3 regions of the Natranaerofaba carboxydovora genome follow, and region 1 is predicted to be linked to each of the others. Evidence: riboswitches for the same ligand, from Rfam matches in the RefSeq annotation. Region 1 holds a riboswitch; each other region holds the start of a gene.
What was found. A riboswitch is a leader RNA that binds a small molecule or an ion and turns the genes downstream of it on or off. The one in region 1 is predicted to bind cobalamin.

Region 1 (11,151 bases):
CTTCATTTGGGATAACGACCTCTATAGGATATCCCCTGCCATCTTCAGGCGGCATATCACCAATACGCTGAATAGTGTTTTCATAAGGTTCTTCCCTGGCGGAAGGAACATTTACCAGTACATCTTGCCCTGCATTCACATTATTGATATATGTTTCTGGAACTACAGCATTAACAATTACCACATCTGTATCAATAAGAATCATTGATGGGGAGGCTGTATCAGCCATATCCCCTTCACTAACATCAAGAGAAGCAATCGTGCCACTTCCAGGGGCCTCTACCTGCGCCCTGTCAAGAGTCTGCTGGGCAAGTCTAACCCCAACATCAGCCTGGTTCACCTGAGACCTAAGTGCCCTTAGCTGTTCTTCTCTTGCCCCTTCTTCTACTGCATCCATTGCAGCCTCAGCCGCTTTTGCCTGCTCTTTAGCATTTTTGTACTGCATTTCTGCCTGTTCTAATTCCTGGTCAGAAACAAACCCTTCTTCATGAAGTGATTCTATTCTTTCAAATTCTTTTTCCATCTGCTCTTCTTGATCCTTTGCCATATTTAGCGTTGTCTCCATCTCTGTAACTTCGGCATCCCTTGGTCCTGCCTCAGCCTCATCTAGCTGAGCCTGAGCAGCATCTCTTGCTGACTGAGCTTCTTCTAGCTGTAGTCTATAATCATGATCATCAATAGTCATGAGAAGTTCCCCTTCTTCCACTCTATCGCCCTCTTCTACATGGATGGATTCAATCTCACCAGAAAGCTGAGGTATAACCATCACTGTATCATCTGGTTCGACATTTCCAGTCAGAGAAGCTGTTTTTTGAAGATTATCTCTGTGGATAGGCTCTGCTTCAACAAGTGGTGGTTCTTCTTCTTTTTCTTCATCTGCTACTGTTTCTCTAACCTCACCAGACAAGTAATATCCTCCCCCGGCCAAAAACAATACAAGAAGAACAACCAAGCTAATAATAATATTCCTTTTTTTCTGCGTCTTCTTCTCTTTAATTTCCTCATTTAGTTCTTCTTTCTCATTTAATTCTTTTTTATTGTTATTACTCATTGAGTTATCCTCTCCCATTTTAACTATATGTCTCCTTTCCTTCCATCTTTTCCGGCCGACTGGTCAGTCGGCTACAGTCAAAGTAAAAGCCCAAAATTATGGGCTAAAAGAATCCATATCTCCATCTTCCATGCCAGGACCCATACCAGAATCTCCTGTACCAGGATCCTCAGGCCCAAAATCAAAATCCTGATCCTGATTCATTCCAGGAGCCGTGTTAAAACTTCCAGACTCTGGCCCGTCTTGATTCATACCTGGATCCATATCCATACCAGAATCCATACCATCATCTTCCATGTCGTCCATCTCATCAGAATCTTCCATATCAGGGCCTTCTGGGGCCATTCCGTCTTCCATATCCTGTTCCATATCCATATCACCGCCAGCATCTAATACAATTCCTTCTTCATCTAAATGTATAAGCTCTCTTTTGGCAAGATATGCTTGAAATTTTGCCTGTTCTATCAAACTAATTGTCTCATTTAATTCTGTAAGGCTGTCAAGATAATCATTTTCTGTAATCATACCATTCTCTATCATTATTTTATCTGCCTTGACTGACTCCACTTGAAGGTCTAACCCTTCTTCTGCAAGTCTATAATCATTCATAGCTTCATTGAATGCATTATAATTTTCATTCATTGATTTTTCAATATCTTCCCTGGTAACTTCCTTGTCTAATTCAGCTTGTTCTAGCTCAACTCCGTACATCCTATAGGAATCCGAATCTACACCATGTTCATTCGCTGCAAAATCCAAGTTATCTTCTGCAAATTCAACTTTTTTCTCTTGAAGCCTAATCTCATTACCTGCATACTTAGCATAATCAAGACTCTGTTCAAAATTAAAACTCTCTTCAAAGTCCTCTAAGTCAAAAGAAATTGGTTCTAAATAAACTGTTTCATCCATATCAACACCTATAAAACTTAAAAACTCTCTTTTCAAATCATCTCTACTGTTTTGTAGGCTTTCTATATTATCTTCTATTTCATTTTTTTGAAGTTTCAATGCATCCACTGAGAGGTCCGTGCTCAAACCAGCATTTTTTCTTGCTTCTTCTTGTTTTATAGTTCTTTCTACATTAGCTAAATTCATTTTTGCTGTTTCTAACTGTTCATCCATAACAAGTAATCCTATATACATACTTTCTGCACCAAACTTCAATTCCTTCTTCCCAATTTCTTCCCACTCCATATATGCAATATCTCTTTCTTGCTTTGTTTCTCTTTTTCCCTGCTCGGCTTCAGCAACCATATCGTCAAGCATATCTTCGTAATCCATCTCATCAGTAGCATCAAGTAATTGATCAAACATGGCAATTTGCATTTGTATAGCCGATAGGTTTGCAATTTCAGTCATAACAGGAGCTGTTTTATCAATCAACTCCTCATATACCTCATCATCTATTCCTATATCACCTTCTCCATTACTCCCCGATCCATCACCGCTACTTTCCTCCTGTGTTACGTCTCCAAATTGTTCCTCCATTGCTTCTTCTATTGCTTCATCAACTGCTTCTTGTACAGCATCATCTATCATTCCCGCAATCACATCTTCCATTTCAGGCATCGCTTCCTCATCTAACACCTCATATAACTCCTCAACTGCCTCAACTAGGTTATCTTCTGCTTCCTTCATTTCTTCATCTTCAAGACGCTTTTTTTCTTCTTCCAAGTCATCTATTAGATCATCAATATCTTCTCTCATCTCTTTCATGTCTTGATATTGTTCTTCTGCCATGTCAACACCAATATCCGCCATTTCAAGGCCTAGCTCAGCCTGCAATGCCTGAGGTGAGTTTAGTACGATGTCTCTAGCGCCTTCAAGAGTTAGTCTTCGATAGTACGCGCCTGTCTCTTCTTCATCCTTTTCTACCCCAAAAGTATCCTTTTCTTCATCCACCACTTCAAATAAATCTTCAATACTTACCTCATAGTTATCATCCTCTTTTTCATTTTCATCATTATTTTCTTTTACTTCTTCTTTTTCTTCTTCATCATTATCATTGTTTTCTTCCTCTGCCATAACACCAGGCATTATTATAAAGACAGACAATAACCCGACAACGAAAATCATAAGTAATAACTTCTTCACCAGTTAACCCTCCTCATTTAGCAGCAGCTTCCCCCACTACAGGTGCCACAACCACTGCTACCACTATTTCCTCCAGAACTTTTGCCTCCTTTAACCATTACAGAGGTAAAAATCTGTTTTGTTTTATCTGAACCACACTCCTTACAGCACACTTCATCTCTTCTTTCATAAGATATCCTCTTAGAAAATTTACTGCTGCACTCTTCACATTTGAAATCATAATTCGGCATATATTCTAAACCCTCCTTCATGTTAACGTAGATTACATAATTTCACAAAAAATCTTAAAACCATTTACATTTTTAATTTTAATCCTATCTACAAAATAAGTCTACCTCAAAACCAAAAATAAATCTACCACATTTTATCTACATTAACACTGCAACAACACTCACACTAACACCAACATCAACACCAAAAAATGGATCACTAAACTTCCTAATCTACACTTACATAATTATATCATTATTATCTATATCTACTTTACATAATTACATATATTCTCCTTAATTCTACTTAACACTATATCTTCTTCTCTGAATAGCAAGTATCAAAACACCAACCACAACAAAGCCTAAAGCCACTACCTGGGGTGCAGTTAATCCCCACATCATTTCAGGGTTCACCCTGACAAATTCCACAACAAATCTATATATGCCATAAAGCACCAAAAACCAGGAAAGTAAATATCCATCAAAGTACTTATGCTTACGTAAATATAAAAGGATAACAAGTACCACTACCATCAAAAGGCTCGAATAAAGCTGAGCAGGGTGTCTGCTGATATCATCTACCGCCGGATAGACTACAGCCCATGGCAAATCACTTGGCAAACCATAACAGCATCCATTTAGAAAACATCCTATCCTGGTTATGGGATACCCAATAGCAACAAGAATAACCCCAAGATCCATCAGCCTAAAAAAAGAATACTTCCTGTAATAACTGTAAGCCAAAACACCAAGTGCTGCAAAGATAAATCCTCCATGAAAGACAAGCCCACCATCTCTAAAGCCAAGCATCCCCCACATGAACTCATGCCTGTAAAATTCAAAGTTTCTCGCTACAAAAATAAACCTAGATCCAAGTGCTGCAAGGACTATTACAAGTATCAAAACTTCTAATATATGATCTTCTTTAAATCCTTCTTTTGGCGCCTGCTTTAGCGCATAAAAAATTCCCACCACAAACGCAATGGCAATCATAACTCCGTAGGAGTAAATAGCCATTCCACCTATCTCAATTAATTCAGGACGCAATCGTATCCCTCTTTTCTTTTATTTACCGTTTATTTCTTCCCAAATAACCATTTATGTTATATAATTTCTAACTACACCTTATAATAATACTTCGCTTTTTTATTTTATTACTTTTTATTATTTTTGAAAAGAGGTAGTTATTTATTTAGTATAGTTATTTGAAAGGAGTTTTTATTTATGAACGAAGAATTTAACAACCTTCTCTGTGAAAAATGCAAAAACGCTTTCTTTGCTGAAGCAAATAAAGAAATTTGTGAAAGATGTGCTGAAAACATGTTTGAAAAAGTTAAAGAATATATTGAAGAAAATCCAAGTAACACCATCAATCAGATTATTTCTGAAACAGGGGTAGAAGGAAAATACATAAAAAAATGGATCAGGGAAGGAAGACTAATACTAAATACCCCGGAAGGCCAAAGAGAAAAAGAAAAAGCAGATAATTTTAAAAAACAGGCAGGTAAACTGCTAGAAGAAGAAAAAGAAAAAACCTCTGGCCATGATAAACAGGATGATAAAAAAGATGACAGAGACAGACCTTCAGACGGTGGTTATTACACAAGGTAACAGCCTTCTAGCATAACGAGTATAGCTTTATGGTTTGTCTCCCATAAGTTAGTTTTTATGGGAGACAAACCAAAGCAAACTTATATTAACCATTTGAGATATCAATTGCTAGTTAGATACTAATTGCCAAAATTTACTATTCATCTTTACTGACACCAGCATCTGAAAAGGTAGCCATCTCATTAATAATCTTCACAGCTGCCTCAACAGAGTTCATGGCAAGGACAGCCCCTGTTCCCTCACCAAGTCTCATATCCATACTAAACATAGGCTTAATCCCAAGAAGGGATAACATTACATTATGTCCAGGCTCTTTGGACAAGTGCGACCCTATCATGTAATTAACACTACCCTCACAAAACTTAGAAGCCATAACAGCAGCCGCTCCCGAAATAAATCCATCTATCATCACAGGAATTCTTTTACTTGCACAGCCCAAAAACACACCGCACAACCCTGCTATCTCAAGGCCACCTATTTTCGAAAGCACATCTAAAGGATCATCTGGATCAGGACTGTTAACTTCTATAGCCTTTTCAATGGCCTTAATCTTATTCTCTAACCTGTCATCTTCAACACCTGTCCCCCGTCCAACTACTTGGCGAATGGGAGCATCTCCATATAAATATATTATTGCAGCACTAGGAGTGGTATTACCTATACCCATCTCGCCTGTAGAGACAATTCCTACACCATCATCACTGAACTTTTCAGCTATTTCAAAACCTACCTGCATAGCCTTTAAAGCCTCATCTTTTGTCATAGCTGGTTCTTTAGCCATATTCTTAGTCCCTGGTGCAACCTTTCTATGCAGTACCTTGTCGATATCAGATATATCTTCATAAACCCCAACGTCAACTAATGTAAGCTCTACTCCTTCATGATTTGACAAAACATTAATTGCTGCACCTTCACCAGCAAAGTTTTGCACCATCTGGGCAGTAACTTCTTTAGGAAAAGCAGACACCTTCTCTTCAACCACACCATGATCTGCTGCCATCAAAACTCCTGCCTTCTTTTTAAGGGAAGGAATAGGCTCTTTGTATATTCCAGCCAGCTTTTTGGCAAGTTCTTCAAGTACTCCAAGGCTTCCAGGGGGTTTTGTCAGATCATCTAGCCTCTCCTGTGCCTTTTTCATAGCCTCTTCATCCAAAGGCTCTATCCCTTCAATAACATCATCAAGAACATCTTTAAGCTTTTCACTCAATTTTATCGACCTCCTAAATTTGTTTTAATGAAAATAAAAAAAGTTCTTGGAGCCCATTAGAAAATGAGCCCAAGAACTTTACCATCATCCTTAGGGTAACTATCGCCCTCACCAAAAAGGCAGGTCTTCTGGCTTCGATTCTCCCTACTTCCCCGCCTTCCCAAGCACCTTTGTTCTCCTTTACCTTAACTCTCCCTAGCATAACTTTAATTAGGAGTAGATGCCAGTGGCATGATGGGGGTTCGTCCTCGATTACAGCGGCGGGACCGCGCCGGTTAAAAGCCCGGCTTCCCTATTATCCCCAAGAGAGGGGACCTTTTTGGATATTAAATTGTTGATTCGCTAGTGTAAGAATCAATTGTAATATTTTCAAATGTATTTTCACTGTTACATTTTCACTATTTTATTTTAGCAATACCACAGCTAAAATGTCAACTTCAGAAAAACTTCATAAAACCAGCAAAAATCCATTATTTACGATACTATCCTTACCCTTCTCTTTCTATTACAAATTCTGGGGTTATATCTACCTCAAACAACCTTCTCCAGGGCAAGTTAATCTCTAACTTTGACAAACTTTTTAGTACATAACCAGGCTGATCACCCTCATCAAGACCAAGACTGCAAAAGCCTTCACAACAATCACAGTCCCCACTATCCCCTAAAGCTAATCTCCTACCATCAAAATAATCTTCATAAAACTCTTCTAACTCACCCCTAAATTTATCATCAAAATAATCTTTAATCTTATCGTAATCTTCACCAAGGTCATGCTGATCTCCATCATTATCTTCTAATTCACCCATATAATCTATTACTTCTTTACGAAATCCACCTGCATATAGATAGTCTTTAGAAAATCTATGAAAGATCAGACTTGCCTGAGCTCTAGCCCCAAGGAGCTTAGAGTCATTATCAAGATAGTATCTATCTTCATATTCAATATCTTCACTACCTGCCAAAATATAAAAATGCCTGTTATTTGCCTGGGCAAGGGACTGACCAAGACTGTTCCCAGCAGTATTCCAACCGCTGTATGACAGAAGGTCAAAAAGTTCCACTTCTTCTAGTAAACCTTCAACAAAGGTCTTACATCCTCCATTTAGCTTTCCAACATCAGAAACTGCCGCATACCTACCCATATTGAGATTGTATGATATCTCTCTAGCAAATTCTTTTATACTCTCTGTTAATTCATCCCTTACTTCTATTTTTTCATCTTCATCAAGTTCTATTTGTCTCTTAAGCCTTTTTACAAGGTCCTCTGTCATCTCACCACAACCGCAGTTTAAATTATTAACAAATAAAAGGATATCTGCTTTTTCTCTATCATCTACAAGCTCTCCCCCAAGGGCATTAATACGTGCTTCTATATTTTTTTCAAGGGGGATATCTTCTAGAAGAGGGATCCACTCTTCTGGATCATAATATTCTGGATCAATATTGTCTTTTATAATTTCTGGTACTTCAGGATATATCGGATAAAACAAAGGCTCTCTATCATAAGCCTTATTAATATATCTAGAGATCAAAATCCCATCCACTTCATCAGTTCCTGGGAAAATTTCAATTTTGTCTTCTATATTAAGAGAACTCTTCTTCTCTTCAATCTCTTTTTGCTCCACTCTATGAAGACCATAATCTGCCGCATCGTCTTGGGATATTACCATATAATCTATATAATCATCATCTAATAGCTCTAAGAGCTTGAGATTTATCCTTTGATTCATCTCCCTAGAATTAATATAGCCCTTCAAAATACCATCCGGGATTCTATTTTCTAACCTCTCAAGATTTGCAGTGTACTCAACTTTTCCCTCATTATGGACCCTGTCATAATTTATCGCCCAGTACCTAATATCATTATAAAGATCATCATCCACATCCCCAGCAAAAGTAGGTGCCAACCTTTGGATCGAAGAATAGACATAAACTTCAGCATCAGGATATATCTCTTTAAGTTCTTTTAGTATATTGGTTCCTTTTTTAATCCTTTCTTCTTTGTCAATATTAGGCTCTACATTTCTAGAAGAGACAAGCCCGCCAAAAAAGAGCATATCCGCAGATATTACAAAGGCATCAACCTCCCCGTCATGGCCAAAAGCCTCATCAGCTTCATTTAACTCTCCATACCCTTTATTTTTCAAAAAATCCCCTATCTTCTCTATTAACTCGCTGTCAAACCCCTCATCCTTTGGCGAAATCTCTTCCATTAATTCCTCTGGCATGGTATTAATATTTACCCCACCACTTACCTTGGCAGTCTTCTCTGGAACAAAGGTATTAGCAGGTCTATCATCTAAGGCCAACAGCACAATATTTTCATCCACATAATCATCACTGCCAAAAGAACTAATAATCCCAAAAATACCAAAAAGCACTATTACAAAAAGAACAATTTTTTTAATTATACTGCTTCTTATTTTGCTTTGATTGTTTTGATTGTTATGATTGTTTTGATTGCTATGTTGTTGTGTTTGATTTTGGTTTCTATTTTGCATCTTTGTGATTACCCCTTTACTACCCCTTAAGATAGATTATTCAAATTCAAAATTATTTTATCAATTATATCAAATGGTATTTTTCTTTGATTTTTCCTCTTCCATTAATCTGATCCGCTCCATGGCACCCTTACTTGTAAAATAAAATAACATTGTAAGGATGAATACTAGACCACTAAGTACTATCCAGCTAAACTGATAACTACCAAATACATCAGCAATGTAACCAAATATAGGCGGAACTATAATAACCCCAAATCTAAGAAAAATTAATGCAAGGCTTGTAGCGGTCCCATTTTGATTTTCAGGGACAAGCTCGCCAACAGCGGTAAAATAAACTCCAGGAATACCTAAGACAAAAAATCCCATAAAAAATGAGAATACCAACCCTCCAACAAGTCCAAAGGAAAATACGTATACCAATATACTTGTCATCAACAAGACAAAGGAAATCAAAAGCCCCTGTACAAAAAGACCTTTTCTTCTATCTCCACCAAAAAAATTCTCATTTATATATCCCCAGCCAGGTTGACCAAACATACCCCCGATCTGAAATAAAGCAAGAGGCGCTCCAACAAACCCCTGTGATATACCCATATCCTGTCCAGCAAATATAGTATAATGGGTACTAATAGAGCTTATCCCAGCACCAAAAATAAATCCCATAGCACCAAAAGATATCAGAAATCTATTTTTAATAAGAGAGATTATATCTTCTTTAAAGCTTATTTTTTTGCCTGCATCTTTACCTGCATCCCTATCAACAACAGCAGGGTTTTTTCTTACATTAGAAGCCTTACCACTTGTTGCCCTATCGGAATTGTAAAAATAAAAAATCAAAACACCGATAAATACAGCCGCTCCACCTGACAAAAATAAAGAAACTCTCCACCCATATAACGCCCCAATATAAGGTAGAAGCATTGCAGCCATGAAGCCGCCAACACCACCACCTGCATGGACTATCCCCATAGATACAGCTCTTTTCTTAGGAGAAACAAGTTCCATAACACCTTTATTTGCAGCAGGAGTAACAAGGCTAAATCCTATCCCTGCAAAAAAGGCAAGGATAAGCATAAAAATATATCCCGGCACGAAAGTATGAAAGACCATAAGCCCTCCCATGCTTAATGCACCAAGCATCAAGCCCTTCCTAGGCCCTATTATATCGACAATCTTACCGCTAAAAAGGGCAATAGCCGTAGCACTAGCAAAAAAGAAAGTAGAATATAATCCCGCCTGGGCCCTTGTAAGGACAAACTCCTCTGTAATAAAGGGCATAATGGTCTTTATCCCCTGCATATTAAGCACTGTAGCTATATAAGCAGTGGATATAATCATCAATATAAACCAGGTATTACCTTTTATTTTTTGGCCTACTTTTTCAACATAATAACCCATTTGTATTGCTCCTTTTTTTACAGTACTAAATACGCTCCAAAGTTTAGAACCCTAGAACCCTCGCCAGGCTTAAACCCTGTTTCTATAGCTTTGTTAGTAAGTTTTTTTGCTTTTTTGATAGCTGTCTTTAGGTCATCTCCCCTTGCCAAAAGAGCACATATAGCAGCTGACAAGCTGCAGCCTGTCCCGTGCAAAGGCCCAAGGTCAAATCTTTCTTCAGAGAACCAGGTTTTTTCTTTATCTTTAGTCACAAGGAGGTCAAAGGATTTATTTTCACTTTCCTTTTCCTTTTCCATATGACCTCCTTTTAATAATACATTATTAGCTCCCTGGTCTACAAGCTTTTCACCAGCTGTTTCCATCTCTTCAAAGCTGTCTATCTTTTTATCTGTAAGCTTTTCTGCTTCAGGTATATTTGGCGTGATTAAAAGTGAAAGAGGCATTAATTTTTCTTTTAAAACTTCTACAGCTTCATATTTTAAAAGTAGATCACCGCTTGTGGATACAAAAACTGGATCTACTACAAGATTCTTCTGATTATGTTTTTTTACCTCTTCCACAACAACTTCTATTATCTCCCGGCTAAAAAGCATCCCCGTCTTAGAAGCCTTTATATCAAAATCACTAAAAACAGCTTCAAGCTGTTTTCTAACACCTTCTACACTAACATCATAAACACCGCTAACTCCCTGGGTATTCTGGGCGGTAACAGCAGTTACTACACTAAGGCCAAAAGTAGAAAGACCGCTAAAAGTCTTAAGATCTGCTTGAATCCCAGCCCCACCACCGCTATCTGACCCAGCTATTGTTAGTACACTTTTCAAAAGCAACTTCCTCCTTCTAAACTAAATTTTTATTCTAGTGCAAAAAGTCATATAGCAAAGTTTTGTTTTTAATTGTATCAATTAAAAACACTTTACTTATGCGAGTAGACTTTTTGCACCAGAATCAACGTTAACTTGCTTTATCAATTATACCTTTACTCGCCTCTTACCACTTTGGCAAACCTTTCAAAGGACCTGTCATAAGTCTTCTCAACCTCAGCAGGGAAAAAACAGGCAGGAAGTTGGTTCT
Region 2 (11,151 bases), 940 kb from region 1:
GATTATTAGAAATTTTAAGTCAATATAAGAATATTAAAACACATTTGATTTTGACAAGCTGGGCTAGAAAAACAATCGAAATAGAAACAGATTATAACGTCTCTTTCATAAAAGAACTTGCTGATACAATCTATGATGAAAATGAGTTATGTGCATCAATCTCTAGTGGTTCATTTAGACATGATGGAATGGTTATAGCACCATGTAGTATGAAGACCCTTGCAGGAATTTCTCAAGGCTATGATGATAACTTAGTTACAAGGGCTGCATCAGTAGCTATTAAAGAAAACAGGAAACTAGTTCTTTTGCCAAGAGAAACGCCTTTGACTGCAATACATTTAGAAAATATGCTAAAGCTATCCAAAATTGGAGCTGTTATAATGCCTCCTTTGCCTGCTTTTTATCACAAACCCCAAAGCATTAATGATATAGTAGACCATACTGTTTCAAGGGTCTTAGATCAGTTAGGAATAGAAAATGACTTGATCAAAAGGTGGGAGTAACAGTATGATAGAAACTTTGGTTTCAAAAACAGGGGAGCAAAATTTTATTGTGTACGGTCAGCTTACTTACACTAGTGAGGGTGTGATAATACAAATACTTGGCGGTGAAAAACCTCATATAGGTACTGTGATTATTAGCATTCCAAGAAAAACCAAAAATGAAAATAGTATTAAGACAAGCTGTACAACATCTGTCTTTAATATGACAGGCCACAAAGATGATATTGTAGCTAAGCCCATATCAGAGATGTTTGCTAAAGAGTTAAATCAGGTTGTGACAGTTATAGCAGGTATTCATGTACCAAATGCTGACCAAAAAGATATAGAAAAGTTATCAAACAACTGTTATGAAGTAGCTTATGACCTACTTGACAGAACTTTGAAATTGAGCTAAAATTTTCACTGAATAGTCGTCAGGGTTGACAGAGATTGAATGAAATTTAATATAAAACGGCGTGCAGGTGCTAGGGAATCAGGTGAAAGACCTGAGCGGTCCCGCCACTGTAACGGGGAGTGACCTTAAGTTATGCCACTGTTCCTCAAGATTAAATAAGGGGAATGGGAAGGTTTAAGGAAACTGTGAACTGGAGCCAGTAGACCTGCCTGTACAGCCGGGTTGCCTACTATGAACTAGAAGGTTACCTTGAAGGACGATGGTAAAGTCCTCAAGCATTGCTTGGGGGCTTTTTTTGTTGTTTAGGTACTACTAGTTAAATAATATTTTAAATTAATTCTAGGAGGGTCCGCCTTTATGTTACCAAATCAAACTTTTGAAAGTACCGTAAGCACCAAAAAGTTTTGGAGGGTAGATACCAAAGCTTTAGTTGGAGCAATTTTGATTGGTGTGGTTTTTGTTCTTGCCCAGCAGGTTGCACACAGGATTGACAATATGATTTTTCCTGGACTTTTAATTATCGGTGGGGTGTCGTGGGCTACCTTTACGGGTTTTGTTGCATATCTTTTACGTCAACCTGCAGGAGTGATTATGGGAGAGACCCAGGCTTTAATTGCAATAGCTTCTGGTCTTTCGCCCCTTGCTGTATTTTTTATCCCCGCTAACGGGCTTGGTTCAATAGCTTTTTCTATTTCCTCTTCAATGTTTTCTATGGAAAAATGGTATCATTTTCTTTTGGCACAGGCAGCCACAAATATTACAGGGAATATATGTACTGGACTTGGGATGTATTATATTTTAAATTTACCAGTACCTGTGGTATTAGGGCTTTCAATTTTGACTGCAGCAGTTGGTACTGCTGGTGGAACAGCGGCAACAATATATATTTCACGCTTGATTGAAAGAGCAGGGCTTACAATCTAAATAATACAAAAAATACTAATAAGTTAAGTTATTAAGAAGATAGGTGATTTTATATGACAAGGAATGTTTTAGAAGCACAAATAAACTATTTTTATTATCCTGGAACAAAAACTCCTGCTTTAGAAAATATCAATTTAGATATCAAAAAGGGAGAAATTGTAGTTATAACCGGAGGTGGTGCTTCTGGTAAGACCACTCTTGCTTACTGTCTTTGTGGAGCTATTCCGAATTTTGTGGAAGGAGATTACAACGGCAGCGTTTCCCTAAAAGACAAAGGATTAGATGACAAAGATATTTCATCTATATCACTTCCAAAGTTAGCTAAAGATATTGGTCTTGTTCTAGAGGATCCTCAAAATCAACTTTTTCATTTGAGCGTGGAAGAAGATGTTGCCTTTGGACCGGGAAATCTAATGCTGCCAAAAGACGAAATAAAAAATAGAGTAGAAAAAGCTTTGTCATCTGTTGGTTTAGAAAATTATCGTCATAGAAACCCAGAAACTCTCTCTGGAGGAGAAGCACAAAGGGTTGTCCTTGCAAGTATTCTTGCCCTTAATCAGGATATTTTAATTTTGGATCTACCTGCTGGGGAGCTTGATCCGTTAGGCAGAAAGCAAATCTATCAAAACCTAAAAAAGCTATGCCATCAGGAAAATAAAACAATGATAATGATCGAAGATAGGTTTGATGAGGTGATTGATTTTGCCAGCAGATATATTGTACTAAAAAACGGCAACATAGTGATCGATCAGGACGCTGATTATTTCTGGGCTGATGAAAATCTTGATAAGCTAAACAGTTTAGGAATCAGGATACCATCTAACATAGGCACAAGAACCGATGAGTTAAGGGACAAGACAAATTATAAGACAGATAACACAGATGATTTAAATGACAATAAAAATAAAATAAAAGCTTTTGAACCTATAATCAAGATACAAAACTTAAGCCATTATTATCCCAGTGGTGAATGTGGAATTAAAGATGTGAATTTGGATATTGGAAGAAAAGAGTTTATCTCTTTGATTGGTAAAAACGGCGCTGGTAAAACTACTCTAGCTAAGCATATAGTTAAACTATTAACCCCGACAGAAGGAACAGTGATATTAGATAATAAACCTTTAGAGGAATATAGAAGATTGCAACTAGCAAATAAAATTGGTTATATGTTTCAAAATCCAGAGTGGCAGATATTCAAAAATACTGTATTTGAACAGATTGAATACAGCCTAGAGATACAGGGGGTTTCTAATGAAGAACGAAAAATCAAAGTAAATAAACTGCTTCAAAATCTAGGCATAGAAAACGTAGCCGAGCTGCATCCATATAGGCTCTCTAAGGGAAATATACAACTACTTGGAATAGCATCTGCATTAATTAATGATCCAGATGTCATTATTATGGATGAACCCTGTAATGGTGTTGACTATAATACAACATTAAAAATAATGAACTTATTAAGAAAGCTCTCTAATAAAGACAGATCAGTAATATTAATAACTCACGATATAGAGATGGCTTTGAAATATTCAGATAGGATAATTATGTTAGACGATAGCAAGGTAATTTTTGATGACTCGCCGCTAGAATTTACTTCTGAATTTACTACAAATCCACAAATCCTTGAAACGGAGGCTCATTGAAGTGGAAAAGTCAAGCCAAATCAACAACAATAAAATCTATGATTTAGATCCAAGGTCAAAACTTCTCTGGGCTTTATTAATGGCGGCTGCTGCGTTAATCACAACAGACCTATGGCTTATGATTATGCAATTAGCAGTTGTTATCCTAGTAGGTAGTGCAGGTGGAATAGAATGGTCAAAACTATGGAAAATGACAAAAATAATGTTAATCCTTTTGATCCAGCTTACTATAATTCAAGGGTTATTTCACCAAACAGGAGATTTACTTTTTGAATGGAATTTAATCAAACTTTACAGTGGAGGGATCTATCTTGGGCTTTTGGTTTCGATTAGATTATTTATCTGGATGAATTTATTTATGCAGTTTTTGACCTGGTGTCATCCTGATGAACTTGCTCTTATGCTTGTCAAATTCAAATTGCCCTATAGATATGCTATATTAGGTGGCCTTGCCTTCAAATTCTTGCCTTTATTAGAAAAAGAATTAAAAACTATATATGATAGCCAGCAAATTAGGGGCCTTGAACTATCAACACTTTCACAAAAAATCAAAGGTTTTATTCCGGTGATCCTGCCCCTCCTTCTTAGAGCACTTCGACGTACTCATCAGGTGGCACTGTCAATGGAACTTAAAGGATTTGGTTATGCTTCAAAAAGAACTTTCTTAAAAGAGTTAAAATTTAATTCTAAAGATATAGTATTTTCTACAACATCATTTGTATTATTTTTTCTAGTCATATTTATAAATACTCTAAATTAAAAGTTTATTCATGACATATATTAAAATCATCTCTGGGAGGTATTGGCATGAAACAAGACTGGAGGACATTTTTGGATGAAGTTAGAAAAAAGATTCACAGGGATTACTAGAGATAGATCACAAATTATCTTCAAAGTATGAACCTACAGCAATGGTCCTAGAATTAGAAAGGATGGGTAAGAAGCCTGTAATCAAATTCAATAATATTGATGATAATGAAATACCTGTGGTAGCAAATACTATAGCGGGTAGAGAACGTTTTGCCCTTGCAATGGGTGTAGATGAAGAAGACATATCATTTGAATACGCCAAACGTATAACTAATAGAATAGAACCCAAAATTTTGGACAAGGCTCCTTTTATGGAAAATAATTTGTCTGGAGAAGATATAGATTTGAATAGATTCCCAATATTAACGCACTTTCCCATTGATGCCAGTCCATATATCACAGCAGGGCTTGTAGTTACCAAAGATCCAAAAACAGGTGCAAACACAGCTGGTTATCACCGTATGCAGCTAAAAGGTAAAGATAAACTTGGGATAAGTCTTCACTCTAGACAAAGGTTGTGGGAATACTTTAGACGCGCTGAAGAGAATAATCAAAATTTAGAAGCAGCAGTTGTCCTAGGTGTTCACCCAAATATTTCCCTTGGTTCTATGGCCCTTGTACCTTATCATCTAGGAAAATTTGAAGCAATGGGAGGACTTTTTGATGAACCTATGGAATTAACACCTTGTAGTACAATTGATTTAGAAGTACCTGCTTGGGCAGAGATTGTAATAGAAGGCGAGATTTTAGCTAATGAAAGAGAACCAGAAGGACCTTTTGCAGAATTCACAGGATATGCTTGTCATAGAAGCACGGAGAATGTTTTTAAGGTGATAAATATTCAGTACCGTAATAACCCGATATATCAATGTATTACACCAGGAATGTGCGCTGAACACAACACAATAATTGCTGTACAGCGAGAAGGGGATTTACTTAATGCTCTAAATGAAAAGCTTCCCAATATTAAAAATGTCCATGTCCCGCTCTCGAGCTGCGGTCTATTTCACTGTTATATTGCCATGAAAAAGACAGCCGAAGGCCAACCCCTGCAGGCTATATTTAATGCCTTTGCAATTGATCATCATATAAAACTAGCCGTAGTGGTTGACGAAGATGTGGATGTGTTTAACGAAGAAGAAGTTTTATGGGCGATATGTACAAGGATGCAGGCAGATCAAGATACGATTATAACTCCACAAAATCTTGGTATGGGTGAAACTTTAGACCCTTCAACTGATGAACTTAGTCGTACGGCAAAGATGGGAATCGATGCTACTATGTCCCTTGATGACTTTTCGCCTCGAATAAAAACAGACCCAGAGGTCCTTAATAAAGTAAAAAAGATAATATCAGATTTGTAAAACTTTGAGGTGATGTTTTTGGCAAGGTTAGAGATATCTTCATGTGAAGGAGTTACATGTGCCAAAACTACTATAAGAGTCTTTGGTAATTCTATGGATGTATATATTTATTACTTTGATGGATTATTGATTGATACTGGCCCGGTTCGTGCATCCGGGCTTTTTTTGGACTTTTTTGATAGCAAAGATATCAAAAAGGTTATCCTGACCCACTACCATGAAGATCACAGTGGTAATGCATTCTTACTTAAAAGATTTGGGCTTGATATCCATGCAAATTCAAGCTCCATAAAGCTTTTGGAGAAAAGACCATCTTTACCACTATATAGAAGAGTGTTTTGGGGGGTAAGACCTGGTATTAAAGCCGTAGAACTCCCCGACACTTTCAGCATTTCTGGAAACAAAGTAAATGTGATTGATACTCCATGTCACTCAAGGGACCATGTCTGCTTTTTTGTCCCTGACAAAGGCGTGATGTTTACAGGTGATGTATTTATTTCTACTAAAACTAAACTTTTTTATAAGCAGGAAAATTACTATCAACTAATGAGAGATATAAAAAAGTTATTAGAATATGATTTTGACACGTTATTTTGTAGTCATGCCGGAGCTGTACCAAATGGCAAAAAAATGCTGAGAGATAAATTAGAATTTTTAGAAGAAGAAAAAGAAAAAATATTAGAGTTAAGAAGAAAAGGCTTAAGCATCAAAAAGATTGACAAAGCCCTGCACTATAAGGACACAAAATTTATTTCTTTAGTTTCTAACTTTGAGATGTCTTCAAGGAATATGGTTAAGTCTGTAATAGAAGATGAATAGAACAGAAAAGAAATAATTTTTTTATTCAGGTGTATGAATTATCATTCATTTTCGGTATAATACTTGTAGCATGTTTTGTCATTATTAACTATATTTGCTTAATTATATTTAAAAAGGCAGTGATCAACTATATGTGTGGAAGGTACTTTCTTTCAAAAAGCTTTAGAGAACTTCTTAATAGGTATGATATAGATGAAGGTAATAATCATTATGACCTGACTAGTCTAACAGACGAATCTTTTGGTGGAGAGATTTTTCCATCTCAAGATGCACCTGTAGTGTTAACAAAAGATTCAAAAAAGCTTGTTCAAATGAAATGGGGCTTTGCTCCATCATTTACCAATAAGCTACTAATTAATGCAAGGGGGGAAACCGTCGATCAAAAACCTACATTTAAAAAATCTATTTTAAAACATAGATGCTTGATTCCTGCTGAGGCTTTTTTCGAGTGGGAAAAACAGGCTGATAATAAAAAATTAAAACGTAAAATATTTGTACCTGATCAAGAAATTTTTTCTCTAGCAGGTATATATGACAAATTTCATGATAAAGAAGGCAATGAATACTTTGCTTATTCAATTTTGACTGTTGAAGCAAATAATGAGATAAAAGATATTCATCATAGAATGCCTGTTATATTGGCTAGAGAAGAAGAAGATAAATGGCTTGAACCTTTAAATAATAATATTACAGCACTAAAACAGATTATTAGGCCATACGAGCAAAAACTAAGTATAATTTGAAAAATTATATGGACAAAGTTTTGTTTTTGAATACTAATTAAAAACAGTTTACTTATGTGAATAGAATTTTTGCAGTTGAATTAATATTCTGTTATTAAATAAAAAAGTAATGCTAAAAATATTGTTAATTACAATAAATGTTGGGGGTATTACATAATGGAAAAGTTTTTTTATCCTAAGTCAATAGTTATCATTGGATTATCTTCTAAATCATCTAATATACCAAGACTTACCCTTGAAAATTTGCTTAGGTGGGGATATAGAGGACGTATATTTGGAGTTAATCCAAGGGTTGATGATAAACACGTTAATGGAGTAAAGATGTACAAAAGGTTAGAAGATCTGCCAGAAGTACCGGATTTGGCTTACTGCATGGTTTCGGCTAAGTTTGTACCAAGTATCGTAGAGCACTGTGGCAATTTTGGGATAAAAAGAATGGCAATCCCTTCAGGAGGGTTCTCTGAATTTGGTGAAGAAGGTGAAAGTCTAGCTAATAAAACTGTTGAAATAGCAAAAAAATACGGTATACGCTTTGTAGGTCCGAACGGTGTAACGGTAGCAAATACAAAAAGTGGATTATGTCTTCCTTTTGTGTCATTACATAAGCCACCTGAAGGAAAGATGTCCATTGTATCTCAAAGCGGAGCTGTTGCACTTACAATGCTAAATTACCTTGAAGACGAAAAAATTGGTCTTGCTAAATTTGCAAGTATTGGAAACAAACTTGATCTAGATGAGGTAGATTTTGTCGAGTATCTAGGTGATGACCCTAACACTGAGATAATATGTTTATACCTTGAAAGTGTTGATAGAGGAAGAGATTTTATTAATGTTGTAAAAGACATAGACAAACCTATTATAGTTTATAAATCTAATACTACTTCTGCAGGAGAAAAAGCAGCCATGAGTCATACTGCTGCAGTAAGTAATAATGAAGATATTATAAACTCTGCCTTTGAAGAAGCTGGAGTTATTAGGATAGATAATTTTTTAGATTTTGTAGAGGTAACAAAAGCCTTTCATCTTCCTCCAATGAAGGGAAGACGAATTATGGCAATGAGTCCAGCAGGAGGATTTACTGTTTCAGCAGCAGATATGTGCGAAGAGATAGGTTTTGAATTTGCAGATATGGGGGATGACTTTTACGAACAGCTTAAAAAATACAGCAGTGCTAATATAATTAATTTTTCCAACCCTCTTGATATGGGTAATATATATGATACAGATACTATAACCAATGTTTTTCACACTGTAATGCATTCTGATCAAGTTGATGGAGCGATATATGTGACGCAGAGGCCAGATATGCCAGAGGGTGAGAGTGTATTTCATGATATGTTTTTAACTGACTTTTCAAAAGAAATCAAAGGAAACATGCTTTCCTCCAATAAACCTTTTGGCTTATGTTTATTTGGTCCGGATAAAATGATTTCTAAAGCTAAAAATATATCTGATTTCCCTATTTTTAATAGTCCTGATGGCATGATTAATGCTCTAAAAAAACAGCAAAAATTTTATGAACAAAAAGAAAAGCTACTAGAAGATACAAAAAATGAGTTGGAATTTCCTCCAGGAATAGATCACAATGCCGCCCAAAATTGGATGGATGGTAAAAAAGGAGATCTTGGAGAAGAAGTTCTTGAACTTTTATCGAGTTATGATATTCCCGTTGCAGAATCAAAAATTGCTAAAAGCAAAAATGAAGCTATAGATTATGCTAGAGAACTTGGTTTTCCTGTTGCAATGAAATTGGTTTCGCCTGATGTATTACATAAGTCAGATGCTGGTGGAGTTATGCTAAATATTAATAGGCCAGAAGAAGTAGAAAAAAGCTTTGATACAATTAGAGAAAATTTAATAAAGTATGATAAATCAGCTGGGTTTAGTGGGGTAAGAATTCAACAAATGGCAACCGAGGGGTATGAGATGTTTGTAGGAGGGAGACAAGATCCATCCTTTGGTCCGGTAGTTTCCTTTGGGATGGGAGGGATCTATATAGAGGTGTTTAGGGATGTAGCAAGTCTTTTATGTCCTGCCAAAGAAGAGAGCATACGAAAACATCTTGAACGTCTAAATGCATATGAAATTTTAGAAGGTGCTAGGGGGAAAACCCCTGGGGACATCTATTCTTTTGTAGATATGATAAAAAGAGTTTCTATATTACTTTACAAATTTCCTAACATAATAGAACTTGATTTAAACCCGGTTATGGTTAGAGAAAACAGTATTTTAACCATTGATGCAAGGGTAAGGATAGAATAAAAAGTGATAAAATAATTTATTATAAAATATAGTAAAATTAGTTAGATGTGCTTGGATTTTCAAGCACATCTTTTTTATTGCTTTAATTTGTAATGAATTTGTAATAATTGATTAATGATTAAGTAATTATTTTATTGTATAATTTTTCACAAGCAAAATATTAAAATAAATTTTTAAGGAGTAGAAGATGTACAAATTATACTTCATTATCTTAGGATTTATAAGCTATTATTTTATCAATAAATTAAAAGGTACACATAAAAATGAAATACGGCCGCCAGGGGCGTTGCCGGAAGATGAGTTTTTGGCTATATGTGCTAGATGCGGAAAATGTGCACTAGCATGTCCTTATAATAGTATTGAAATTGCATCTGCAGATAAGGGGTTATCCGTTGGTACCCCTACTATTATTCCTCAAAAGCAGCCATGCAGGTTATGTAATAACTTTGATTGTACTAAAGTATGTCCTACTGATGCACTTAGACCTGTTAAAGATAAAAAACAAGTTAAAATGGGCGTTGCAAAAACTGACCGCAGTAAATGCAATGCCTGGGCAGGAGATGAATGTAGGGTATGCTATCTTTCATGTAAAGTAGAGGATGCAATAGAATTAGAGAATTATAGAAGACCTGTAATAAATGAAGATGAATGTGTGGGCTGTGGTATTTGTGAATATGTTTGTGTTAATAAGGAGCCAGCAGTAAAAATTAAACCGTGACGATCGAAGGAGCGAAGGAGGCAGTTAATTGCTTAAAAACTATACTGTAAGCCGTTATTTAACCAGAAGTTTTATTGTTTTACTTTTGATTTTACCTAAGTTTGGGTTTTTTACTTGGACAAGTGTGAACCTAAGTAATACGTTACTTTATATCAATCCTATCTTTGGATTACAAGCACTACTTACAAGCCCTGCTTTTTTGACAGTAAGTTTTTTATCAATAGTTGCGATTTTGACATTAATATATATTTTGCTAGGCAGGATATTTTGTGGGTGGATTTGTCCTTTTGGATTTTTTTTAGAACTTTTACATAAAGCCCGCTCTAAATTATTTGTAAATATAGTAAAAACCGATAATAATACCCAAACAATTTATGAATTCAAATATTATTTTTTAATGGTTCTTTTGGTTGTTACTTTAATCACAAGAGTTTCTATCTTAGAAGTTTTTTCACCTTTAACAATGTTTAAAAGGATTATTTTATTTGGATTTACCATGGAAATAATATTCATATTTGCAGTTGTTGCATATGATATAAGTTCAAAAAACAATGGTGGTTGGTGCTTTAGCCTATGTCCCTGGGGAGCATTTTACTCCCTTTTAGCAAAAAGACGTATTTTAAGCATCAATGTAAAAAGTGAAAGTTGTATTAAATGCCTAAAATGTACAAGTGTTTGTAAAGGAGGAGAATACATCTTAAGACCTCATATTATCTCCGAAGGTGAAAGAAAAGTATTAAGTGATTGTATCAATTGTGGTGATTGTATAGATAATTGTCCCCAAAATGCTTTGAAATTTGACTTTAATAAGTCAAATTTAATTAATAAAAAGACATCATCAGAAAAATTAACTAAGGAGGGTTATTAATTGTTTTATTTAACAAGACGCCAATTATTAAAAGCTACTGCTGCAGGTGCTGCACTTGCTGCTTTAGGAGGGGGATGTGGTACAGAAGAAACAGATGAAGAGG
Region 3 (11,151 bases), 1.3 Mb from region 1:
AAGGAAAAAGCCACATCCTCTGCAGTTAACTCCTCTCCGTCCTGCCATTCTATCCCTTCTCTTATATAAAATGTGTACTCAGTTCCATCTTCAGACACTTCCCAATCTTTTGCTAGCCAGGGGATATGCCCGTTTTCCCCTCTTTCAAGTAAAGAATCAAAGATTAGCCTCATCTTGCTTCTTCCGGGTCCTCGTGCATGATGGGTAAATGGCTGAGGATAACCTTCATCATTAGTATCAAGACGTACTACTACTTCATCATCACTTTTCTCTTGATCAGCTTCACCTTTAGCTGCTTCTTCTGGTTGCTTTTTTTCACCGGTTTCTGTTCCACCACAACCGGCAAAGACCAACACATAAATGGAAATAATTAATATAATTGAAATAAAAGTTGTAAGCTTTTTCATAATGTTTTTCCTCCTCTTTTTCCTTTTTTCAGGGACGGTTCTCCTGCTTCCCCTTCTTTTTTACATATTAAAATCATGACTAGTCATATACTAACTAATTTCTAAAAGTCCAGCTTCAATAAATTCTTTAGTTTTACAACAGCTTGTATTTTCAAATACTTTTGTCGCAGAACCTTCTTCTATTACCTTACCCTCATCTAAGACATAAATCTTTTCTGCAACTTTTCTTGCAAGCTGTAGGTCATGGGTTATATACAAGAGGCTAAACCCTTCCTTATTTTGAAGCCCCTTTAACAGTCTCATAATATTAGCCTGGGTAGAAACATCAAGCATAGAAGTTATCTCATCTGCAATCAATACTTTAGGCTTCATTATCAGCCCTCTAGCTATTGCAAGACGCTGTCTTTGGCCACCGCTTAACGAAGAACACCATCTGTCTAAAAATTCATCATCACTAGGTAGTTGTACAGAGGATAAAACTTTTTTACATCGGTCTGTTCTCTCAGTTGGATCACCTATTTTGTTAATATACAAAGGTTCTGTAACTGCTTCATATACGGTTAAACGATGACTTATTGAACTATAAGGGTCCTGAAGAATTAATTGTATTCCACCTTCTTCTTTGACCACCCAGTTGCCATTTACTTCTTTATTTAAAAATTCAATCTTCCCCTCATCATGAGGGATAAAGCCACACAAAAGGTGTGCAAGGGTAGATTTGCCAGAACCAGAGGGTCCTAGAAGAGCTGCTGTTTCTCCATGCTTTAATGATATATCTACTCCTGCTACTGCACTTACACTACTATTTCCAAGTTCAAAAGATTTCCAAAGTTCTTTTGCCTTTAAAACGTCTGTTATCCCACCTTGATGACATAAAACCTCACGGTTTAATGAAATTTTTTGATGTGTTGGTCTTTCGTTCTTACATTTTTCAATCATCTGAGTACACCTAGAAGAAAAAAGACACTTTTCTTTTTTAGATACTTTCACACCTATCTCTGGCTCTCCAGGTATTCCCCATAGATCTTTATAGGGAAAAACCTCAACAGAGGAATTAATTAAACCTCTAGAATATGGATGGGCTGGATAATCTAGTATTTCATCTGTAACACCTTTTTCCACCATTTCTCCCTGATACATAATCATAAGTTTATCTGTTAGTTTTGTAATAGTACCTATCTCATGAGATATAACTAACATTGAAAAACCTAATTCATTTTGCAAGTTTTTCAAAAGGTTTTGAAGTTTCTCTCTCGAAATTGCATCAAGAGAACTTGTAGGCTCATCTAATATTAATAGTTTTGGTTTGCATGAAAGAGCCATTGCTAAGAGCATCCTTTGCCTCATACCACCGGATAATTGATGTGGATATGCATCTTTCCACTTTATATCTAGGTCTACCATATCGAAGAGTTTTAGCAGTTCTTTTTCTTCTTCAGCTTTAGATAAGCTAGATTTCTTTCGAAGCGGCTCTATAACTTGATCTCCTATTTTCATAACCGGATTTAGAACTTCAAGGGAGTTTTGAAATACTATTGCTGCAGTACTCCAGCGTAGCTCGTTTATTTCTTTAGCAGGTAAGTCAAAAATGTTCTTTTGGTCTATTATTATTTCGCCCTGCTTTTCGTGGGGTGCCGAAATAAGATCCAATAGACTATGAGCAAGGGTACTTTTTCCGCTGCCTGTTTCTCCGATAATACCAACACTTTCACCAGGTTCTAAACTAAATGTAACTTTATTAACTGCTTTGATCTCGTTATCATCAAATAAATATTTAATTGAAAGATCATTTATTGTAAGCATTAAGTAAAACTCTCCCCTTTTACCAGACCTATAAAGTAATTCCAGCCATTAAAAAAACTCCCTTACGAAATGGGAGTTTTACGGCAGGACCAATTGATAAAATTTCACATCCTACGGGCTCACCTCCCTATCTCTCGTAGTTCTTAGGTGAAGCATAACTAGGCAGGTGTCCTGGCTTAGGTTCATAGGTTATCTTCGCCTTCCCAGAGTTACTAACTCCAGTGGCTAAAAGTGAAAATAACCTCCCCATCACAGTGGCGGGACCGCGCCGGCTTTTCACCGACTTCCAATTTAACCCCATATAACAAGCAGGGACCTAGTTATTAAAAATTATATTTAATTGTTGTATATTTAAATATTAGTTTATATTTATAATTGTGTCAAGACTGCTAAGCAAAATTTGTAAGCAAAATTGTAACTACTAAGCAATTTTGTTCCCAGTATACTTGGCTACAAAAATGATATTTATAGTAAAAGAAGTAAAAAAGCTTAACTTGACATATTTTACTGATTAGTCCAAAATAATCTTAAACCATAAAGTTTCATAGAAATAATCTATAGTCTACGAGAGGTGAAAACAATGGAAGAAATCAAGGTTGCCGTAAGCGGAGCTAATGGCCGGATGGGGCAGGAAGTATGCCGCACTGTTCTTAGTGAAGATAATCTAAAGCTTATAGCCGCTTTTGACAGACATGGCGAAGGCGAAGATATAGGTAAAATTCTAGGCGAAGAAGAGCTTAATGTATTTATCGAAAAGCTTACAGAAGAAAATTTGTCATCTAAAAATGCTGATGTAATGGTAGATTTTACAACACCTATGAGTGCAGTAGATAACATAGAAACTGCCTTAAATTGTGGTGTACGCCCGGTAGTTGGTACTACCGGCTTTACTGAAGAGGATGTTTCTCATGTTAAGGAGATTGTAGACAGGCAAAATCTTAGTGCTGTTATTGCACCTAACTTTGCCCTTGGAGCTGTTTTGATGATGAAGTTTGCTGCAGAAGCAGCAAAATATTTCTCCCAGGCAGAAATCGTTGAAACTCATCATGACAAAAAGATTGATGCTCCTTCAGGCACTGCCTTGAAAACAGCAGAACTTATAGATAAAGGTCGTAAAGAAAAGCCCCCAGAAAGAGAAGACCTAATGAAGTTAGATGGGGCAAGAGGTGGCGTAGAAAAAGATGTCCACATCCATAGCATTCGTTTAACCGGTCCTATCGCTCATCAAGAAGTTATTTTTGGTAGCACAGGTCAAACTCTAACAATAAAACACGACTCTTTTCACCGAAATTCTTTTATGCCCGGTGTAGTATTTGCTGTTAACAAAGTAATGGAAACTAAGGGACTTGTCTTTGGTTTAGAAAATCTACTTGAGTAGAATAATTAAAAATCAATTAAGTATCCCAATTACATAAAGCACCTTCTGTCGGTAAAAAGCATATTTATATATGACACCGAAGGAGGTGCTTTTATGTCGTTAAAAGAAAGAAGGTTAGGCATAAGCTTATTTACTTTTCAACTTAAAGAATCAACAATACTAAAGCAAATTGATAGCTTGATTAGTAAAGGAGCAGAAGTAATAATACTGCCCAGGGAAAATACATTTGATTTTAAAAAAGAATATTTAAGTTTACTAAATCTTCTGGTTGTTTTTTCACCAACAGAAGAAATGCTAAAATCATTTATATCTGATAAACCGCCCATTAATCCTGGAAAAATCCCCTTAGTTTTTGCTATGAATTCTAGCACTAAAGAACACTTTAATCTGCTAAAATATTTTACTGAATTAATTGACCAGCAAGGAATATTTTTTGTTCCTTTTGGCATAAACGATAGAGAAGCTAAAATGTTTCAAAGTAGACTAGATCTTATAAGTAAAACATGTAGTGCTGCACTCAAAAACGAACAAATCAAGCCAGTTTTTTTAGAAAATCATAACCTCTGACTAAGCCATCTGACTAAGCCATTCAATGCAAGTTTTTACTGCTCTTTCGTCTTTTCTGAGCTGATGTTTTGCACCGGGTATTATTTTGATTTCTTTAGGTTCCAGTGCTTTTTTGTAAATATCATACGCTTTTTGGTAGGAGATTAACTCGTCCTCGTCGCCATGAACTATAAGTATAGGGGTTGGGGTAACTTTAGCAATGTACTTAATTGGCTTTATGTCATGAATATCTTGTAGCCATCCCTTTGAATCAGAAGGAAATTCTAAATCCCTTAATATCCCTCTATCTCTAAACTCTTTTATTACATCATCTAATTTAGACTCTAAGAAAAGTTCCTCAAAATCAGCAGGACATGCAGCTAGGACAAGCCCTTTTATTCTAGAATCTTCAGAGGCTATATATGAGCTGACCGCCGCACCTGCACTAAAACCCCAAAGATAAACTCCGTTTTCACCAGTTCCGCCGGGATAACTATTGTCAAGATAATCAATTACTGCTCTCAAATCCCTTACCCAACCTTTTAGATCAAAATTTCCTTCACTTTCCTCGGTTCCTCGAAAGTTAAAATGAAAAACCGAAAACCCAGCTTCTACACATTGCTTCGCTAAAGCAGGATAACCTCCATCACCCTCACTATCCTGATTAAATATTGGCTTTTTTTGTCCAGGAATGCCGTGACAGATGATTAAAAGAGGATCTTTTTTATTTGAAGCAGCTTTTTCTTCTTTTTTGTACGTCCAGCCGACTATATTCAATCCATCTACTTCAATATTCAGCTTATCTGTTATCAAATCACATGGCACCTCCAGAGTTCCTCAATTAGCTGGTCAAACTAAGGCTTAGTTTAGCAATTCAATCATCACCGTACTGCTCTTTTAAAAGTGGCTTTATACCACCTTTAGATAAAATTTTCAAAACATAATCAGATAAAGGCTCACCTTGCAGTTCTTTATTTTGAGTAAGATTTTTGACTTTACCTTCTGTTATGTTAACTTCTAATTTATCGCCCTCATTTGTTTCTTTACTTATACCTTTGCATATCATAACAGGCATCCCAAGGTTAATACAGTTTCTATAAAAAATTCTGGCCGCAGATTCTGCTATAATCAAGCTAACGCCACTATGTTTTAAAGTAATTGCAGCATGCTCTCTACTTGAACCACAGCCAAAATTTTCTCCTGCTACAATAATACCACCAGGTTTAAACCTGGAAACAAAATCAGGGTCTACACCTTCCATAGCATGAGCTGCCACATCCTCTGCGTCGGTAAGCTCAAGATAACGACCTGGATAAATCTGGTCAGTATCTATGTTATCACCAAACTTATATGCTTTGCTGCGGATAACTTCTTCCATGAATTATCATCCTTTCGTAAATAAAATATTCTTCTGGTGCAAATATTAATTATAAGGTTTAAATTACATTTCTTGGGTCTGTTATCTTCCCGTTAAGGGCAGTTGTTGCAGCTGTTGCCGGTGAAACAGAATAAATCCTTGCATCTCTACTTCCCATACGACCGGGGAAATTCCTACTGCTTGTTGATGTACAAACTTCACCAGGAGCTAACACTCCTTCATGGGCTCCAAGGCACGGCCCACAGCCAGGTGTAACAATAGCAGCACCTGCCTCGGTAAGTTTTTCCAAAATTCCTTTTCTCGTGATCTCCAACAAAACTCCTTTAGAAGCAGGCACAGCAACTAATCTACATTTAGGATCGATTTTCTTATCACCTATAATTTTTGCTGCTATTTCAAAATCCTCTACACGCCCACCTGTGCAGGTTCCGATAAGGACTTGATCCACCTTTTCCCCTTCGCAGTTATTTATAGGGTGAACATCATCAATACTGCCAGGAAATGCTGCTTGTGGGGTAAGCTCATCCACGCTAAAGTTGTATTCTTCATTGTATTCATAACCGCTATCTGTCTCAAACACTGTAAAAGGCTCTTCCGTCTTTGATTTAACATAGTCAAAAACTTTCTCATCGGGCTCAATATAGCTTGTCTTAGCTCCCATCTCAACAGCCATATTGCAAAGGACCATTCTTTCGGCAAGAGTTAATGATTTGACAGCCTCCCCAGAAAATTCGACCCCTTTGTAAACTGCTATATTTTGTTTTAGCTCACCGAGTATATTTAAAATTATATCCTTTGCCATAACACCGTCTTTTAAATTCCCATCTATGTTTATCTTTATAATCTCCGGTACTCTAAACCATAACTCTCCAGTAAGCATTATGCTTGCCATATCAGTTGCCCCAACACCCGTACCAACTGCACCAAAAGCACCCATTATAGTAGTATGGGAATCTGTCTCAACTATAATTTTGCCAGGCTGTATTAATCCTGCTTCAATCAAAACCTGGTGACAAACCCCCTCATTAATCTCAAATAAATGCTTTATATCCTGATCCCAAACAAATTCTCTCATAGCTTTTTGGTTGTCTGCAGATTGTATTGTCGGAGCCGGAGCATAGTGATCCATAACAAAAGCAATTCTATCCGGGTGTTTAACTTTTTTGCCACCTATTTCGTAAAAAGATCTTATTGTCTGTAAGTACAAATCATTTACTTCTGCAACATCAACTTCACAGTTGATAATCTCACCTGTACTTACTGTTTCTTTTCCAGCATGTTTAGCAAGAATTTTTTCTATAGCGTGCATAGGTTTGTTGTTACTCATCAGTAATCTTCCCTCCTTAATCCACTTAATAACTATTAATTCTTTGATATTGTCATCTATACCTGCAAACCACTTTTTATCTCCTTCGCCTTACCATAAGTGTATTTTCTCCAGATCCATTCAAAAGGACCAAATTTGTAATACTTAAGCCAAACACTACTTATGACCATTTGAAGAACAAAGAAAGCTATAGTAAAAATAACACCTGTAAAGACACTCATATTACCTATATAACCTAAACCGTGCCCATAAAACACCAGTGAGCACACTATGCACTGAACCAGATAATTTGTAAGTGCCATTCTACCAACTGATTGAAGAGGATAAAGGACTTTGGCAAACATACTCTTTCTAAGAAGCTTAATCAAAGAAGTTATATAAAATAGTGATATAGAAACAGTGCCTACTTCAAAGAAAAATGCATAAACAGGAGATAGACCCGTCCCATTTAGACCCAGAACAGGATATCCTGATAACAGCATAGCTATTAATGAGACTCCCCCAACTATTCCAGTAACTTTCCAGATTTTATTTATTAAAGCTAAATTATCTTTAATATTTTCAAAAATATTCATCTTCCCAGCTATCATACCAATCAAAAACATTGCAAGGGTTTTTGGGATTATAAAGATAAAATAGAACAGCAAAAATGGCAGTTCATTTGTAATTCTAAAGCCTATAATCTCCAGGTAATTACCATTTCTAAATACTTCAAAAGATTGCTCCACCATTTGGGGAGAAACCATATAACTACTAGTGTCCATTGCTTGAAAAGCCATAGGGGAAGCAGAAAACATTAAGGAAGAAGCTATTATAGAAAATGTAAGTAGTATTAGTACCCAGCGTCTTAAAACCTTCACAGGCTTATCTTTAAATAAAACAAGTATAAAACCACCAAGTGCGTAAACATGAAGTATATCGCCCCACCATACTAAGATCAAATTCAATAGACCAAAGATAAATAACGAAAACATCCTTCTTTTGAATAATGGCTTTGACTCTAATCCTTTGTCCTCGGCTCTACTTATAAAAATGTAAAACCCAAGCCCAAACAGAAAAGAAAAGATAGTATAAAATTTCCCTTCTGCAAAAAAGCTAACTAATGTTGCTGTAATCTGGTCCAAGCCAGGACTTAATTCTAGTGGATTAAGCAGGGGAACCTGACCTACAAGTGTTGCGGTAAAAGTTGTGTTAAAATAAAAAACATTAACTAAAAGTACCCCGAACAAAGCAAAACCTCTAATAATATCAATGTCTTTAATCCTTTTCTTTTCACTTATTGGAGTGTGTAGTACCTTATTATTATTCATTAAAGAACCTCCTAACTTTCATATGTCTATATTATAGGTGGTATCTCATTTATAAAGGTGAATAGTGAATGACCACAGGAAGTATAAGCAGTACAAAAGCAATACTCAAAAGAATTTTAGTGTGAAGCTTACTTAGTTTTTTGCTTTGTTTACTTTTGAACCAACCTCTAAATTGAAGTACATTCCTATAAAAAACTAAGATTAGTAATATATTAGCAGTTCCAGGCATCCAAGCATATTCTGAAATACTTACATTAATCAAATTATAGAACCAAGTTTCCAAAGCAAACAATAACGAGATCCCCAATATAAAGATAAACAAAACCCTGACAAATTCTAAAGCTAAAGATATTGCACTTGGTTGTTTCATGTTTTAGCTCTCACCTCTATAGTTTTATTTTTCTACCTCTATAAATTATATTCTACAAGGAAAAGTTGCTATCCTTTACTAAGCATCTTTCTATAGATAATAATTATATTTTTAGAGATTTGCATCGAAAAATCAAATTTATCAAACCTTATAGATTGTGTTACTCTAAACAAAGTATAACACTATTTTAAAAATAAATCCTAGTAATTAAGGAGGACTTCCATGAAACATGAAATAAGTATCGAAAAGATAAAACAAGATGCTGAAAATATGTACAGGCATGGAGAATTTTATTGCTCGGAGGCAATAGTGTGCTCAATCAAAGAAAACATTGAACTTGATCTAGCTGATGATGCGATTGCAATGGCGTCCGGGTTTCCTGTAGGGATTGGAACATCTAGATGTGTATGTGGAGCTGTCTCTGGCGGGGTTATGATGCTTGGATATTTTTTTGGTAGAACAAAAAAAAGTGATCCTAATGTGAATAGAACCCTTGAGCTAGCAAATGAACTACAGCAAAGCTTCAAAGACAATCATAAACATCTTTGCTGTCGTATTCTCACTAAAGATATGGATCTTTCTACTGGGGAACATATGGAACAATGTATTTCCTTTACCGGGGAAATAGCAGAAAAAACCACAAATATAATTGTAAGAGAGCTAGAACTTATAAATATTGATAATTAAATAATATATAAACTAAATTTAAACTAAAGTCAGCTCCCATAATTTAAGCTTGGAAGCTGACTTTTTATCTTTATTAATTATATGGCCCTTTTGTTGCAGGTGTGTCCTTTTTTAGATGTCTTTCTTCTCTTGCTCTCTGTAGAATTATTATTGCAAGTATTATAAAACTTCCTCCGATAAACTGTCCTATTGTCAGCCTTTCATTAAATATCAGTGCAGCTAAAAATGCTGTTACTACAGGTTCTAACGTACTTACAATCGATGCCTTCGCAGGTCCTATTACACTTAATCCAAGATAAAAACCACCTATTGCTAAAAATGTGGATAAAACAGCAAGGCCAATGCCACTATAGATAACTTCTCTGCTGATTGATAAACTTAATTGATTTGTTATTAGACCACCGGTCAAATAACTAACACCCGAAGAAATCGTAATAACTGCAGAACCAGGCAGCCAATGTACGCTTTTTAACATTCTATTACTTCCCACTATATATAAGGAATACATACCGGCAGCTAATAATACTGCAACTATTCCAATAGGATCTGCATCTTCAAAAGCCGGCCCAAGCACAAATAATAAGCCGCCCTTTGATGTCAAAAGTGCAAAAACTTTTGATGGAGTCATTATCTCATCACCAAGCAAATATGCAACCACACAAACCACGATAGGATAAATAGAAAGTAAAAAACCCGCTAGAGAAGCAGGAATTAATGAGACACCATAAAAGTACAAAGTGGTAAAAAAGGCATAACCTATAACGCCAAGACCTATTAAATTTAATAGTTGATTTAATTTAAGATTCCAGGGAGTTCTTGTTAAGTATAATGCCAGAAGAAACAAAATACCGGCAATACCAAAACGAAAAGTTAGTAGTGTAATTACATTAGCACCATAATTATAAGCTAGTTGGGCAAATATTGTAGTAGATCCAAAACCTGCTGCTGCAATTGAAGTTACAATGATTCCCTGTCTTTGATTCATCATTGTTTACTCCCCCTTTCGCTATATTTTTTATAATATTTAATATTTAATTTATTACCTGATCAAAAATCTATAATTCTTATAAGGGAGTCCTAGTTATTTGATAGCAATATTTTTTATACTATTGTATATAAGCGTATACGCTAGCTATGCATGTTTATTTTTTATCAACAGTTCTATATGGCTTATATTCTGGCTACAGAGTAACATATGGCTTTTTTATCATGCAATAAGTTAAAATTAATTTTATTTAATTTTTTATTCTTTAATTATTCAAATATTAATTTAATCAAGATGGATTTATAAATCAACTATTTATTGACAATTCAACTTTGAAGTAATATTATAAAAGAGGTGTAATATTTTTATTTAATTTCAGCAAGGAGGTGAAAACCTGATATAATATATCAGGGATAATTATGTATATAGTATTTTTAGCTATTCCTTTACTTGTAATAATAATTTTCCTAGTCCTTAGATTAAAATTTCACTTCAACACATGTCAGAACGTCTCTGAAAAAAATCCAGGAGAAAAGCTTTCAGGGTGTCCTGATTGGACTTTGGTTGATAAAGAAGATGATGATGAGGTAGAAAATTATATCGATGAAAAATAAGTAAAGTTAAAAAAATAAGCTCATTTCTGTGAGCTTATTTTTTTAACTTTACTTACTCAACTATAATTATGTGACTAGACTTTTTGCAGTAGGATCATTATTCTAAAACAAATTCTTCAATTGTTTTATTAAACTTTTCTGGGGCTTCTAAAACTAGCATATGCGTACAGTTTTTAAACTTATCAATCTTAGCTTTAGGAATCTTCTCAATTATATATTCTGCTGTTTCTTTGGAGTATAAAGTACTCTCATCACCATAAATAACAAGGGTTGGAACATCTATTTTTGCTAGATCATCTCTATAATCAGCACTTGTCATAGCAATCCACATTGCATACATAACATG

Region 2: it holds a riboswitch for cobalamin, as region 1 does, so the genes downstream of both, ACONDI_RS06780 (hypothetical protein) here and cobT (nicotinate-nucleotide--dimethylbenzimidazole phosphoribosyltransferase) in region 1, are expected to answer to the same signal.
Region 3: it holds a riboswitch for cobalamin, as region 1 does, so the genes downstream of both, ACONDI_RS05000 (ABC transporter ATP-binding protein) here and cobT (nicotinate-nucleotide--dimethylbenzimidazole phosphoribosyltransferase) in region 1, are expected to answer to the same signal.

Annotation. Positions count from the first base shown of each region.
Region 1 covers NZ_CP054394.1:2,346,578-2,357,728, forward strand. Annotated here, with positions in the region: gene ACONDI_RS11160 (efflux RND transporter periplasmic adaptor subunit) at 1-1,051, opposite strand, end outside; gene ACONDI_RS11165 (TolC family protein) at 1,148-3,145, opposite strand; gene ACONDI_RS11170 (FmdB family zinc ribbon protein) at 3,163-3,375, opposite strand; gene lgt (prolipoprotein diacylglyceryl transferase) at 3,658-4,404, opposite strand; gene ACONDI_RS11180 (hypothetical protein) at 4,582-4,968, shown strand; gene cobT (nicotinate-nucleotide--dimethylbenzimidazole phosphoribosyltransferase) at 5,105-6,175, opposite strand; cobalamin riboswitch at 6,277-6,509, opposite strand; gene ACONDI_RS11190 (DUF4127 family protein) at 6,664-8,676, opposite strand; gene ACONDI_RS11195 (MFS transporter) at 8,746-10,077, opposite strand; gene thiD (bifunctional hydroxymethylpyrimidine kinase/phosphomethylpyrimidine kinase) at 10,095-10,901, opposite strand; gene ACONDI_RS11205 (DUF6485 family protein) at 11,057-11,151, opposite strand, start outside.
Region 2 covers NZ_CP054394.1:1,409,857-1,421,007, reverse strand. Annotated here, with positions in the region: gene ACONDI_RS06790 (UbiX family flavin prenyltransferase) at 1-503, shown strand, start outside; gene lpdD (prenylated flavin chaperone LpdD) at 508-897, shown strand; cobalamin riboswitch at 947-1,124, shown strand; gene ACONDI_RS06780 (hypothetical protein) at 1,255-1,821, shown strand; gene ACONDI_RS06775 (ABC transporter ATP-binding protein) at 1,875-3,464, shown strand; gene ACONDI_RS06770 (energy-coupling factor transporter transmembrane component T family protein) at 3,466-4,224, shown strand; gene ACONDI_RS06765 (UbiD family decarboxylase) at 4,337-5,638, shown strand; gene ACONDI_RS06760 (MBL fold metallo-hydrolase) at 5,657-6,457, shown strand; gene ACONDI_RS06755 (SOS response-associated peptidase) at 6,589-7,200, shown strand; gene ACONDI_RS06750 (acetate--CoA ligase family protein) at 7,357-9,462, shown strand; gene ACONDI_RS06745 (4Fe-4S dicluster domain-containing protein) at 9,650-10,180, shown strand; gene ACONDI_RS06740 (4Fe-4S binding protein) at 10,209-11,048, shown strand; gene ACONDI_RS06735 (molybdopterin oxidoreductase family protein) at 11,049-11,151, shown strand, end outside.
Region 3 covers NZ_CP054394.1:1,014,520-1,025,670, reverse strand. Annotated here, with positions in the region: gene ACONDI_RS05005 (ABC transporter substrate-binding protein) at 1-407, opposite strand, end outside; gene ACONDI_RS05000 (ABC transporter ATP-binding protein) at 498-2,210, opposite strand; cobalamin riboswitch at 2,355-2,545, opposite strand; gene dapB (4-hydroxy-tetrahydrodipicolinate reductase) at 2,791-3,588, shown strand; gene ACONDI_RS04990 (HFCD family protein) at 3,682-4,155, shown strand; gene ACONDI_RS04985 (alpha/beta hydrolase) at 4,156-4,947, opposite strand; gene ACONDI_RS04980 (3-isopropylmalate dehydratase small subunit) at 5,009-5,512, opposite strand; gene ACONDI_RS04975 (3-isopropylmalate dehydratase large subunit) at 5,571-6,839, opposite strand; gene ACONDI_RS04970 (DUF418 domain-containing protein) at 6,896-8,149, opposite strand; gene ACONDI_RS04965 (hypothetical protein) at 8,199-8,519, opposite strand; gene ACONDI_RS04960 (C-GCAxxG-C-C family protein) at 8,742-9,206, shown strand; gene ACONDI_RS04955 (DMT family transporter) at 9,280-10,194, opposite strand; gene ACONDI_RS04950 (hypothetical protein) at 10,611-10,805, shown strand; gene ACONDI_RS04945 (alpha/beta fold hydrolase) at 10,903-11,151, opposite strand, start outside.